3 regions of the Vibrio sp. 1580 genome follow, and region 1 is predicted to be linked to each of the others. Evidence: predicted binding sites of a transcription regulator. Region 1 holds the regulator's gene; each other region holds the start of a gene.

Evidence for each region. The regulator PurR, encoded in region 1, represses purine synthesis genes. The targets are predictions, from matches to a motif close to TNANGNAAACGTTTNCNTNA.
Region 2: the regulator PurR is predicted to act here: its motif matches at 1,249-1,268, upstream of folD (bifunctional methylenetetrahydrofolate dehydrogenase/methenyltetrahydrofolate cyclohydrolase FolD).
Region 3: the regulator PurR is predicted to act here: its motif matches at 1,497-1,516, upstream of R7093_RS00180 (formate--tetrahydrofolate ligase).

The regions. Positions count from the first base shown of each region.
Region 1 is NZ_JAWOVT010000007.1:231,681-234,940, forward strand. Features, by position in the region: gene torR (two-component system response regulator TorR) at 1-70, opposite strand, end outside; gene torD (molecular chaperone TorD) at 337-984, shown strand; gene purR (HTH-type transcriptional repressor PurR) at 1,453-2,457, shown strand; cyclic di-GMP riboswitch class I at 2,745-2,834, shown strand; gene R7093_RS13635 (TfoX/Sxy family DNA transformation protein) at 2,951-3,260, shown strand, end outside.
Region 2 is NZ_JAWOVT010000012.1:102,432-105,691, reverse strand. Features, by position in the region: gene R7093_RS18445 (beta-ketoacyl-ACP synthase) at 1-873, shown strand, start outside; tRNA gene R7093_RS18440 (tRNA-Arg) at 1,058-1,134, opposite strand; gene folD (bifunctional methylenetetrahydrofolate dehydrogenase/methenyltetrahydrofolate cyclohydrolase FolD) at 1,338-2,198, shown strand; gene R7093_RS18430 (NupC/NupG family nucleoside CNT transporter) at 2,267-3,260, opposite strand, start outside.
Region 3 is NZ_JAWOVT010000001.1:43,393-46,652, reverse strand. Features, by position in the region: gene R7093_RS00185 (inosine/guanosine kinase) at 42-1,346, shown strand; gene R7093_RS00180 (formate--tetrahydrofolate ligase) at 1,583-3,260, shown strand, end outside.

The DNA of each region.
Region 1 (3,260 bases):
TTTGGAAATATCCCGCAAGCTTACTACGAGTTACAACATCATCTTCTACGACTAATACGTGATAGCTCATTTACACCACTTTTCTGTCTTCTTATTATCCAAGACGTATTCTATTCATAACTAGTAACATTTCTAGTCATAGATACATTAAAACGCAAGATTTAGCGTTTTTATTGATTCAAAACAAGCTTACCCATTGCTATTAATAAACGGTCATTTTTGACCATAAAACATAACAATTATAGTTACTGCTATTCATTTTAATTGATTACACTTAGGGGATATCCCTAATTGACTTTGTGATGCATGACTTGAAGCATCATTCAGGAGCCCAAAATGCAAGAAGTGAAAGCTTTTAATGAAAAACGCGCTGAAATTTACTGGTGGTTTTCGAGCTTGTTCGCAAAAGAACTAACAGAGAAAGAATTGGAAGCCTATCACAGTGTTGAAATTCGCAGTTTTCTCGCAGGTTTAGGTGAAAATGAGTCGCTGAAACCAGCTGTTGATAGCCTAGTTGATGCATTGAATCGGTTACAAGATCGTGAAGATGCACAACTAGAGCTTGCAGCTGACTTTTGTGAACTGTTTTTGAAGACAGAAAAATACGGCGCTCTTCCTTACGCATCCATGTACATTGGTGAATCAGGTTTACTGAATGACAAGCCAGCTGAGGAAATGGAAAAGTTGATGGCTGAATTTGGCGTTCAAGTAGACGAAAACCTAAAGGAACCTGCGGATCACTTAGCCGTTGAGCTCGACTTTCTCGGGAACATGATTATCCGCTCAAACGAGCTTGAACAAGAAAAACACATGGAAGAAGCCTTCGTTAAACAAAACGACTTTATCCAGCAACAATTGATGTCTTGGTTACCTCAGTTTTCAGACAAATGTAAAAAATTCGACGAATTTGGATTTTACTCGAGTGTCGCGAAACTATTAGTTGCATTTTGTAAACTAGACAGCGCCTACCTTCTTGGTGAATAATTGCCGCCTATTTTTAGGGAGCCTGCCTATCGGGCTTCCTGTATGCCTGAAAGTGACCAATTGTAAGTAACTTGGGTATAATATTCGTTTGCCTTAACTTAGCGCAAAGACGCTTGGTTATTTAGCAGTCAAAATGTGACTTCAAATACACAAATCTCTTGCTGAAAACATTGCTAGTCAGTCCACATAGGGCTAAAATGTGAGCGCAAACGATTAAATATGATTTATATGTAAACCGCTGAAATATAGCGGTTTTTGTGTTTTCTTAACAGGTTGATGGCAATTTCTCATCAGATAGAAAAAAGATAAAATTCATCGACCGATGCTGCTACGTACCCTTTTGTCGCACTTGGATCAACCGCTGCCGAGACACTTAGCGCCAATTTTATATTGCTAGGTGTGAAACCATTAGAGCATCAGGTACATCCAATACGACATATTTCAGTAGCTCGATACAGGACACCATTTATGGCCACGATAAAAGACGTTGCTCGCTTAGCCGGCGTTTCCACTACGACAGTTTCGCACGTTATCAATAAAACGCGTTTCGTTGCAGAAGCAACGCAAGAAAAAGTAATGAAAGCCGTTGACGAGCTAAATTACGCGCCAAGTGCCGTTGCACGCAGCCTAAAATGCAACTCAACTCGTACGATTGGCATGTTAGTAACTCAATCAACTAACCTATTTTTCTCAGAAGTGATTGATGGCGTTGAGAGCTACTGTTACCGCCAAGGCTATACTCTGATTTTATGTAACACAGGCGGGATTTACGAAAAACAACGCGATTACATTCGTATGCTGGCTGAAAAGCGCGTTGATGGCATCCTAGTGATGTGTTCTGACTTAACCGAAGAACTAAAAGAGATGCTTGACCGTCATGCGGACATTCCTAAAGTGGTCATGGATTGGGGCCCAGAGAGCTCACAAGCAGACAAGATCATGGATAACTCAGAAGAAGGTGGCTACATTGCAACCAAACATCTGATTGACAATGGTCATACGGATATCGCTTGTCTAAGCGGTCATTTTGAAAAGCTTGCTTGCCAAGAGCGCATTGCAGGTTTCCGTCGCGCAATGAGCGAAGCAAACCTAGCTGTAAATGAAGACTGGATCCTTGAAGGTAACTTTGAATGTGATACGGCCGTATTAGTTGCAGATAAAATTACCGCAATGGACAAGCGCCCGACGGCGGTATTCTGTTTTAACGACACAATGGCTCTAGGCCTAATGAGCCGCTTGCAACAAAACGGGATCAAAATTCCTGAAGATATTTCAGTGATCGGCTACGACAACATCGAGCTTGCGGAATACTTCTCTCCACCGCTAACGACTATCCACCAACCTAAACGTCGTGTTGGTAAAAATGCATTCGAAATTCTACTTGAGCGTATCAAAGATAAAGAACACGAAAAACGAATTTTCGAAATGCAACCTGAGCTTGTTATTCGAAATACTGTGAAAAAAATGAACTAAATTTCACTGTATTTAACCGTGTTAAATAAGCGCTCTACAGGGGCGCTTATTTTTTTGGAAAAATTAAGCATTCTCTAATACTTCACACCACTCTAATAACAATTGACTAACGTTAACTCCCTGTTTTATATAAATGTAATATATATTAAGAACTCCTTTTCAAAGGCCAATTTGCACCTTTCCATATGCAAAATAGAGCATTCAATCTATCATTTTTATTGAACCGAAATCACACTTTTAACGCTAAACCGTGATGTTAATTCAATATAAGAAGTATGCTCATTGTGTCACGCACAGGGCAAACCATTCGAAAGAGTGGGACGCAAAGCCTCCGGCCTGAACCATATTACGATATGGAAGGTAGCGGGGTTACCGATGGCAAGTGTGTAAGCAATGACTTTACTCTGTAATGACATTGTTTTTACGCATGTTTGCTACTCTCTCGGACCTGACTTTTGGTGGCGTAATATTAATTACACCGAGATAACAAAACATGGATAAACCGATACTCAAAGACTCTATGAAGCTGTTTGAGGCACTTGGTAATATCAAGTCGCGCTCAATGTTTGGTGGCTTCGGACTATTCGCTGATGAAACAATGTTTGCACTAGTGGTAAACAATCAGCTTCATATCAGAGCAGACCAAAAAACTTCATCTGACTTCGAGAAACAAGGGCTAAAGCCTTACGTTTATAAAAAACGTGGCTTTCCAGTCGTTACAAAGTACTACGCTATTTCCAGCGATTTATGGGAATCAAGCGAACGCTTAATCGAAGTAGCGAATCAATCATTGAAAAAGGCAA
Region 2 (3,260 bases), on a different contig from region 1:
GCATTTGGTGTCATGCTGAATGAGAAAACCACTAAAGCGATCACCGCAACGACTTACGTGCAAATGATGCCGCATACCACGGCAGTGAACGTTGGTCTATTTTTCGGTTTGAAAGGCCGAGTGATCCCAACCAGCAGTGCATGTACCTCTGGCAGCCAAGCAATCGGCTACGCCTACGAAGCGATCAAGCACGGCTACCAAACGGTCATGGTTGCTGGTGGCGCTGAAGAATTGTGCCCAACGGAATCCGCTGTCTTCGATACCCTTTTTGCCACCAGTCTAAAGAATGAAGACCCGAAAAGCACACCAAGACCTTATGACTCCGATCGCGATGGTTTGGTGATTGGTGAAGGTGCGGGAACGCTAGTTCTGGAAGAGTACGAACACGCCGTCGCTCGTGGCGCGAAAATCTATGCAGAAATCATCGGTTTTGCCAGCAACTGTGATGCCGCACACGTCACTCAACCACAGATGGAAACCATGCAAATCTGTATGGAAATGGCTTTGCAAAACGCGAGCATTCCTGCTGAGAAGATCGACTATGTATCTGCTCACGGCACTGCCACCGACCGCGGCGATATTGCGGAAAGCAACGCAACAGCGAATGCTCTGGGCAAAGTGCCAATAAGTTCACTCAAGAGCTACTTTGGCCACACACTAGGCGCCTGTGGCGCGATTGAAGCGTGGCTAGGTTTAGAAATGATGCACACAGGTTGGTTTAACCCAACGCTCAACCTAGAAAACCTCGACGAGCAATGTGGCGATTTAGACTACATCGCCGGACAAGGCCGAGAGCTGGACGTGAAATATTTGATGAGTAACAACTTCGCCTTTGGCGGCATCAACACCTCCATCATCTTTAAAAAGATGTAATTCCCTTAGTAAATGCAAAGCGCTGGTTAACCAGCGCTTTTTTGTTGGTGGCTATCCAGATTGCTAGAAATTGCAATGACTAGAATGCCATTCAAAAGTTGTAGATAGAGTGGCAATTACAGCCAAAAACCTAAAAACGACAAAGCCCCGACAACTCAAAGAGTTATCGGGGCTTTTGAATAAATGGCACGCCCTATTGGATTCGAACCAATGACCACATCCTTAGAAGGGACGTGCTCTATCCAGCTGAGCTAAGGGCGCGCTACAGGGACAGGATTATACGAGTTCAAACGGGTAAATCAACGGGTTTTCATAACATTCTGATCTGAATGCCTAAAAAAAGTCCATTAAAACGCTTAATGTTCAAAAACACCACAAAGCAAACGTTTGCGTATGGATGTTGATAAGAAATTCTGCGACAATGCGCCGCAGATAATCTGCCTTCTTAATTTATAAGGAAAGTCATGACTGCTCAAAATATAGACGGAACTCTCATTTCCCAAACTGTTCGATCCGAAGTGGCTGCACGTGTTAAAGCACGTGTTGAAGCTGGGCTACGTGCTCCTGGTTTAGCAGTGGTTCTAGTTGGTGAAGATCCTGCTTCTCAGGTTTATGTCGGTAGCAAACGCCGCGCATGTGAAGAAGTTGGGTTTGTTTCTAAGTCTTTTGACCTTCCTGCGTCTAGCTCAGAAGAAGAGTTACTAGCGCTGATTGATGAATTAAACAATGATGATGAAATTGACGGCATTCTAGTGCAATTACCCCTTCCTGCAGGTATAAACACAACACATGTTTTAGAGCGCATTCACCCAGAGAAGGACGTGGATGGCTTCCACCCTTATAACGTTGGCCGTCTTGCGCAACGTATTCCAAAGCTTCGCTCTTGCACGCCAAAGGGCATCATTACCCTACTCGACCGTTACAACATTGAGCTACGTGGTAAACATGCGGTTGTGGTTGGCGCATCAAACATTGTTGGTCGTCCAATGACACTTGAGCTGCTGCTTGCGGGCTGCACAACAACAACATGTCACCGTTTTACCAAAGACCTAGAGAGTCATGTGCGTCAAGCTGACGTTGTCGTGGTTGCGGTTGGTAAGCCTAACTTCATCCCTGGTGAGTGGATTAAAAAAGGCGCAGTGGTGGTCGATGTCGGTATTAACCGTCTTGACTCAGGCAAACTAGTTGGCGACGTGGAATACGACAAAGCACGTGAAAGTGCGAGCTTTATTACTCCTGTTCCTGGTGGCGTTGGCCCAATGACCGTCGCAAGTTTAATTGAGAACACGATGCTCGCTTGCGAACAGTTCCACACAGACAAATAACGTAAAACTTCAGATACGAAAAAGGCTCCGCAAGGAGCCTTTTTGCTAATTGTTGATATCTATTTCAATTACAGACTTAAAATCACGCCCGCAATCGAAGCGCTCATTAAGTTCGCCATGACACCAGCGATAATCGCACGGAAACCATGCTTAGAAACAAATGCACGCTTTTCTGGTACCAAAGAGCCCAACCCACCAATCAGCATCGCCATGCTTGAGATATTTGCAAAGCCACACAAAGCAAACGTCACGATTGCTTGTGAGTGTTCACTAAGTTGAGACTTCACTTCTGCAAGCTGGATGAAAGCGACGAACTCATTCACCACAATCTTGTTACCAATCAGCGATCCTGCTGTGGTTGCTTCTTGCCATGGTATACCCAACAACCAAGCGACTGGCGCAAACACAAAACCTAGGATTAGCTCAAAACTTAAGGGGGTCCCAATAAGATCACCTATCCAGCCTAACATGCCGTTTAGCATTGCAATGACACTGATAAATGCCAGTAACGTACCACCGACCGATACAGCAATGCGTACTCCCGCCATGGCACCATCGGCTAATGCTTCTACTACGTTGGTTGCACGTGGAATTTCAACTTGGCTAATGTCGATATCTGCTGCTTTATCCGTATCTTCTGGCATTAAAATTTTTGCCATCAACAAGCCGGCAGGTGCAGACATAAATGCAGCAGCAATAAGATAGTTGAGGTCGACACCCAGTGATGCGTAACCAACCAACGTTCCGCCAGCAACTGACGCTAAACCACCTGTCATAACTGCAAAGAACTGCGAGTCAGTCATGTGTTTTAGGTAAGGCTTTACCATTAATGGTGCTTCAATGGTGCCAACAAAGATATTCGCCGTAGCAGACAAAGACTCAGCACGACCGATACCCAGCAGCTTTTGAATACCACCACCGATAAAGTTAATGATTTTTGGCATCACACCAATGTGATAAAGACCTGAGATAAGAGAGGAGAAGAAAACGATGATACCCAGAACATTGATCGCAAAGGTGAAGCCCCCTGTCGCCAAATTACCGAATAAAAACGCAATGCCC
Region 3 (3,260 bases), on a different contig from region 1:
GATACAATCCCGCCTCTTTTTTTTCTCACTCAAGAACAAGCATGAAGTTTCCTGGTCAGCGTAAATCTAAACACTACTTCCCAACTCACGCTCGAGATCCATTAGTAAACCAAATCCGACAGGCACCTAAGCTATATCGCCCAACTATTGTTGGTGTCGGTCAAACCATTGTAGATATCGAAGCACGTGTAGATGACGCGTTTTTAGAGAAATACAACCTGAGTAAAGGACATTCGCTCGTTCTTGAAGAAAGCAAAGCAGATGCACTTTACGAAGAACTGGTTGAGCAAGGCCTGATCACACACCAATACCCAGGTGACACGATTGGCAATACTCTTCACAACTACTCAGTTTTAGCCGATAGCAAATCCGTTTTGCTCGGTGTGATGTCTAAGAACATTCAAGTCGGTTCTTTTGCTTACCGCTACCTTTGCCGTACGTCTTCACGCATGAACCTTAACCATTTACAAACGGTAGATGGCCCTATTGGTCGCTGCTACACCCTAATTTCTCAAGACGGTGAGCGTACATTTGCTATCAACGAAGGTCATATGAATCAACTACTTCCGGAAAGCATTCCTGAAGAGATCTTTGAGAAAGCATCAGCCCTGGTTGTTTCTTCTTACCTAATGCGTGGTAAAGAAGAAGATCCAATGCCTAAAGCGGTACAAAGAGCGATCGACTTTGCTAAGAAGCACGATGTCCCTGTTGTACTTACGTTAGGGACGAAGTACGTTATCGAAGGCAACGCACAGTGGTGGCAAGAATACATTCGCGAAAACATTTCTGTTGTCGCTATGAATGAAGAAGAAGGTGCGGCGCTAACAGGTGAAACAGAGCCGCTAGCTGCTGCTGATAAAGCACTTGAATGGGTTGATCTCGTACTGTGTACGGCAGGACCAAATGGTCTGTACATGGCTGGTTACACCGACGAGAAAGTAAAACGAGAAACCACACACGACATCCTTGAAAGCTCCCTCGAAGCCTTTAACCAGTACGAGTTTAGTCGTGCGATGCGTAAAGAAGACTGTCAAAACCCAATGAAGGTCTACTCTCACATCGGCCCTTACCTTGGTGGACCATTAGAGATTAAGAACACTAATGGTGCAGGTGATGCAGCCCTTTCAGCCTTACTGCATGACATGGCAGCAAACTCTTTCCACCAAAAAGAAGTGCCTAACTCAGAAAAGCACGAAGTACGATGCTTAACCTACTCCTCGCTTTCTCAGATCTGTAAATACGCAAACCGAGTAAGCTATGAAGTGTTGACGCAGCACTCTCCTCGCCTATCGCGAGCGCTTCCTGAACGAGAAGATAGCTTAGAAGAGACTTATTGGGATCGTTAAAACGACAGCTTTAAAGCTGAAAATATATCAAGGCCACCATTTGGTGGCCTTTTTGTTTTTATCTAGCACTGTAACGAGTAGATTTTGTTAGTATGTCGCACAATACGAAGCAGTAAACTCTTTACAAGCCTAACCGAAACAGTACCATCACCAAGCAGACCTTTGCCTCACAATAATACTCGTTATAACTCAGGTAGTTTTTCAACGCTACCTGTGTGCCACTTTGGGGATTCTCCATGCAGTCAGATATCGAAATTTGCCGAAACACACCACTTTCTTCTATTGATGTTATCGCGGAAAAAGTAGGACTATTGCCCGAAGAGTATGACACTCACGGGAAGCACAAAGCCAAAGTCCACCCAAAATGTTTGGAACGACTCAAAGCAAATGATGACGGTAAACTTGTACTCGTCACTGCGATCACGCCGACTCCTCTTGGCGAAGGAAAAACCGTTACGACGATAGGATTGGCGCAAGGTTTAGCAAAGCTTAATCAATCTGTTATTGCATGTATAAGGCAACCTTCGATGGGACCCGTCTTCGGTATTAAAGGTGGCGCAGCGGGCGGTGGTTATTCTCAAGTAGCTCCAATGGAAGAGTTAAACTTACACCTTACTGGTGACATTCACGCAGTGACAGCGGCGCACAACCTTGCTTCAGCCGCTCTTGACGCTCGCTTGTTCCATGAGCAACGCGAAGGTTATGATGCCTTTGAAGCACGTACCGGGTTAAGAGCACTTAAAATCGACACGGCCAGTATTACTTGGAAACGAGTGATGGACCATAATGATCGTGCACTACGTAAAGTCAAAATTGGCCTCAATGATGCAGGAAAAACCATCAATGGTTTCGAGCGTGACGAAGGGTTCGATATTTCAGCCGCTTCCGAGTTAATGGCTATCATTGCACTAGCCAAAGATTTAAAAGATTTACGTCAACGTATCGGGAAAATTGTCGTAGCGTACGATTTGAACGGAAACCCCGTCACTACGGAAGATCTACAAGTTGCAGGAGCAATGGCAGTAACACTAAAAGAGGCGATTGCACCAACACTGATGCAAACTCTAGAAGGTGTTCCTACGTTGATCCATGCAGGTCCATTTGCAAACATCGCCCATGGAAATTCATCCATTATCGCGGACGATATTGCGCTAAAACTATCAGGTTACACGGTAACTGAAGCCGGTTTTGGTTCGGATATGGGATTCGAGAAAGCGTGTAACATTAAAGCTGCTGCCGCCAACAAAGCCCCGGACTGTGTAGTGATCGTAGCAACATTACGCGGCCTCAAAGCGAATTCTGGACACTACGATTTACGACCAGGTATGGCTATTCCAGATTCCATTTTTAATCCGGACCAAGCAGCATTGGAGGCTGGGTTTGAAAATTTAAAATGGCACATAAATAACGTTCATAAATACGGTTTACCTGCTGTCGTTGCCATTAATCAGTTTCCACAAGATTGTGTGAAAGAGCTTAAAGCTCTTGAAGATCTGATTCACCAATTTAATCCCGAAGTTAAAGTAGCCATCAGCACCGCTTTTTCGCAAGGCGGACAAGGCGCAACGGAACTAGCTCAACATGTTATTGATGCGTGTACCACGCCTGTAGAGTTTTGTCCGTTATACAACAAAGAGCAATCATTACTCGAAAAGCTCATGGCAGTATGTGAAGGGGGCTATGGCGCAACCAATATAGAAATGACTCCTATCGCGACTGAACAGCTCAACCATTTTGAAAATCTAGGTTTTAACAACTTAGCGGTTTGCATCGCGAAGACACCATTATCGATAACCACAGACTCCGCAGTCAAAGGCGCACCAACTGGTTTTACCGTCCCAATCCGCGAGCTGCGCTTGTGTGCGGGCGCAGGATTCGTTTATGCATTATCTGGTACCGTGATGACGATGCCAG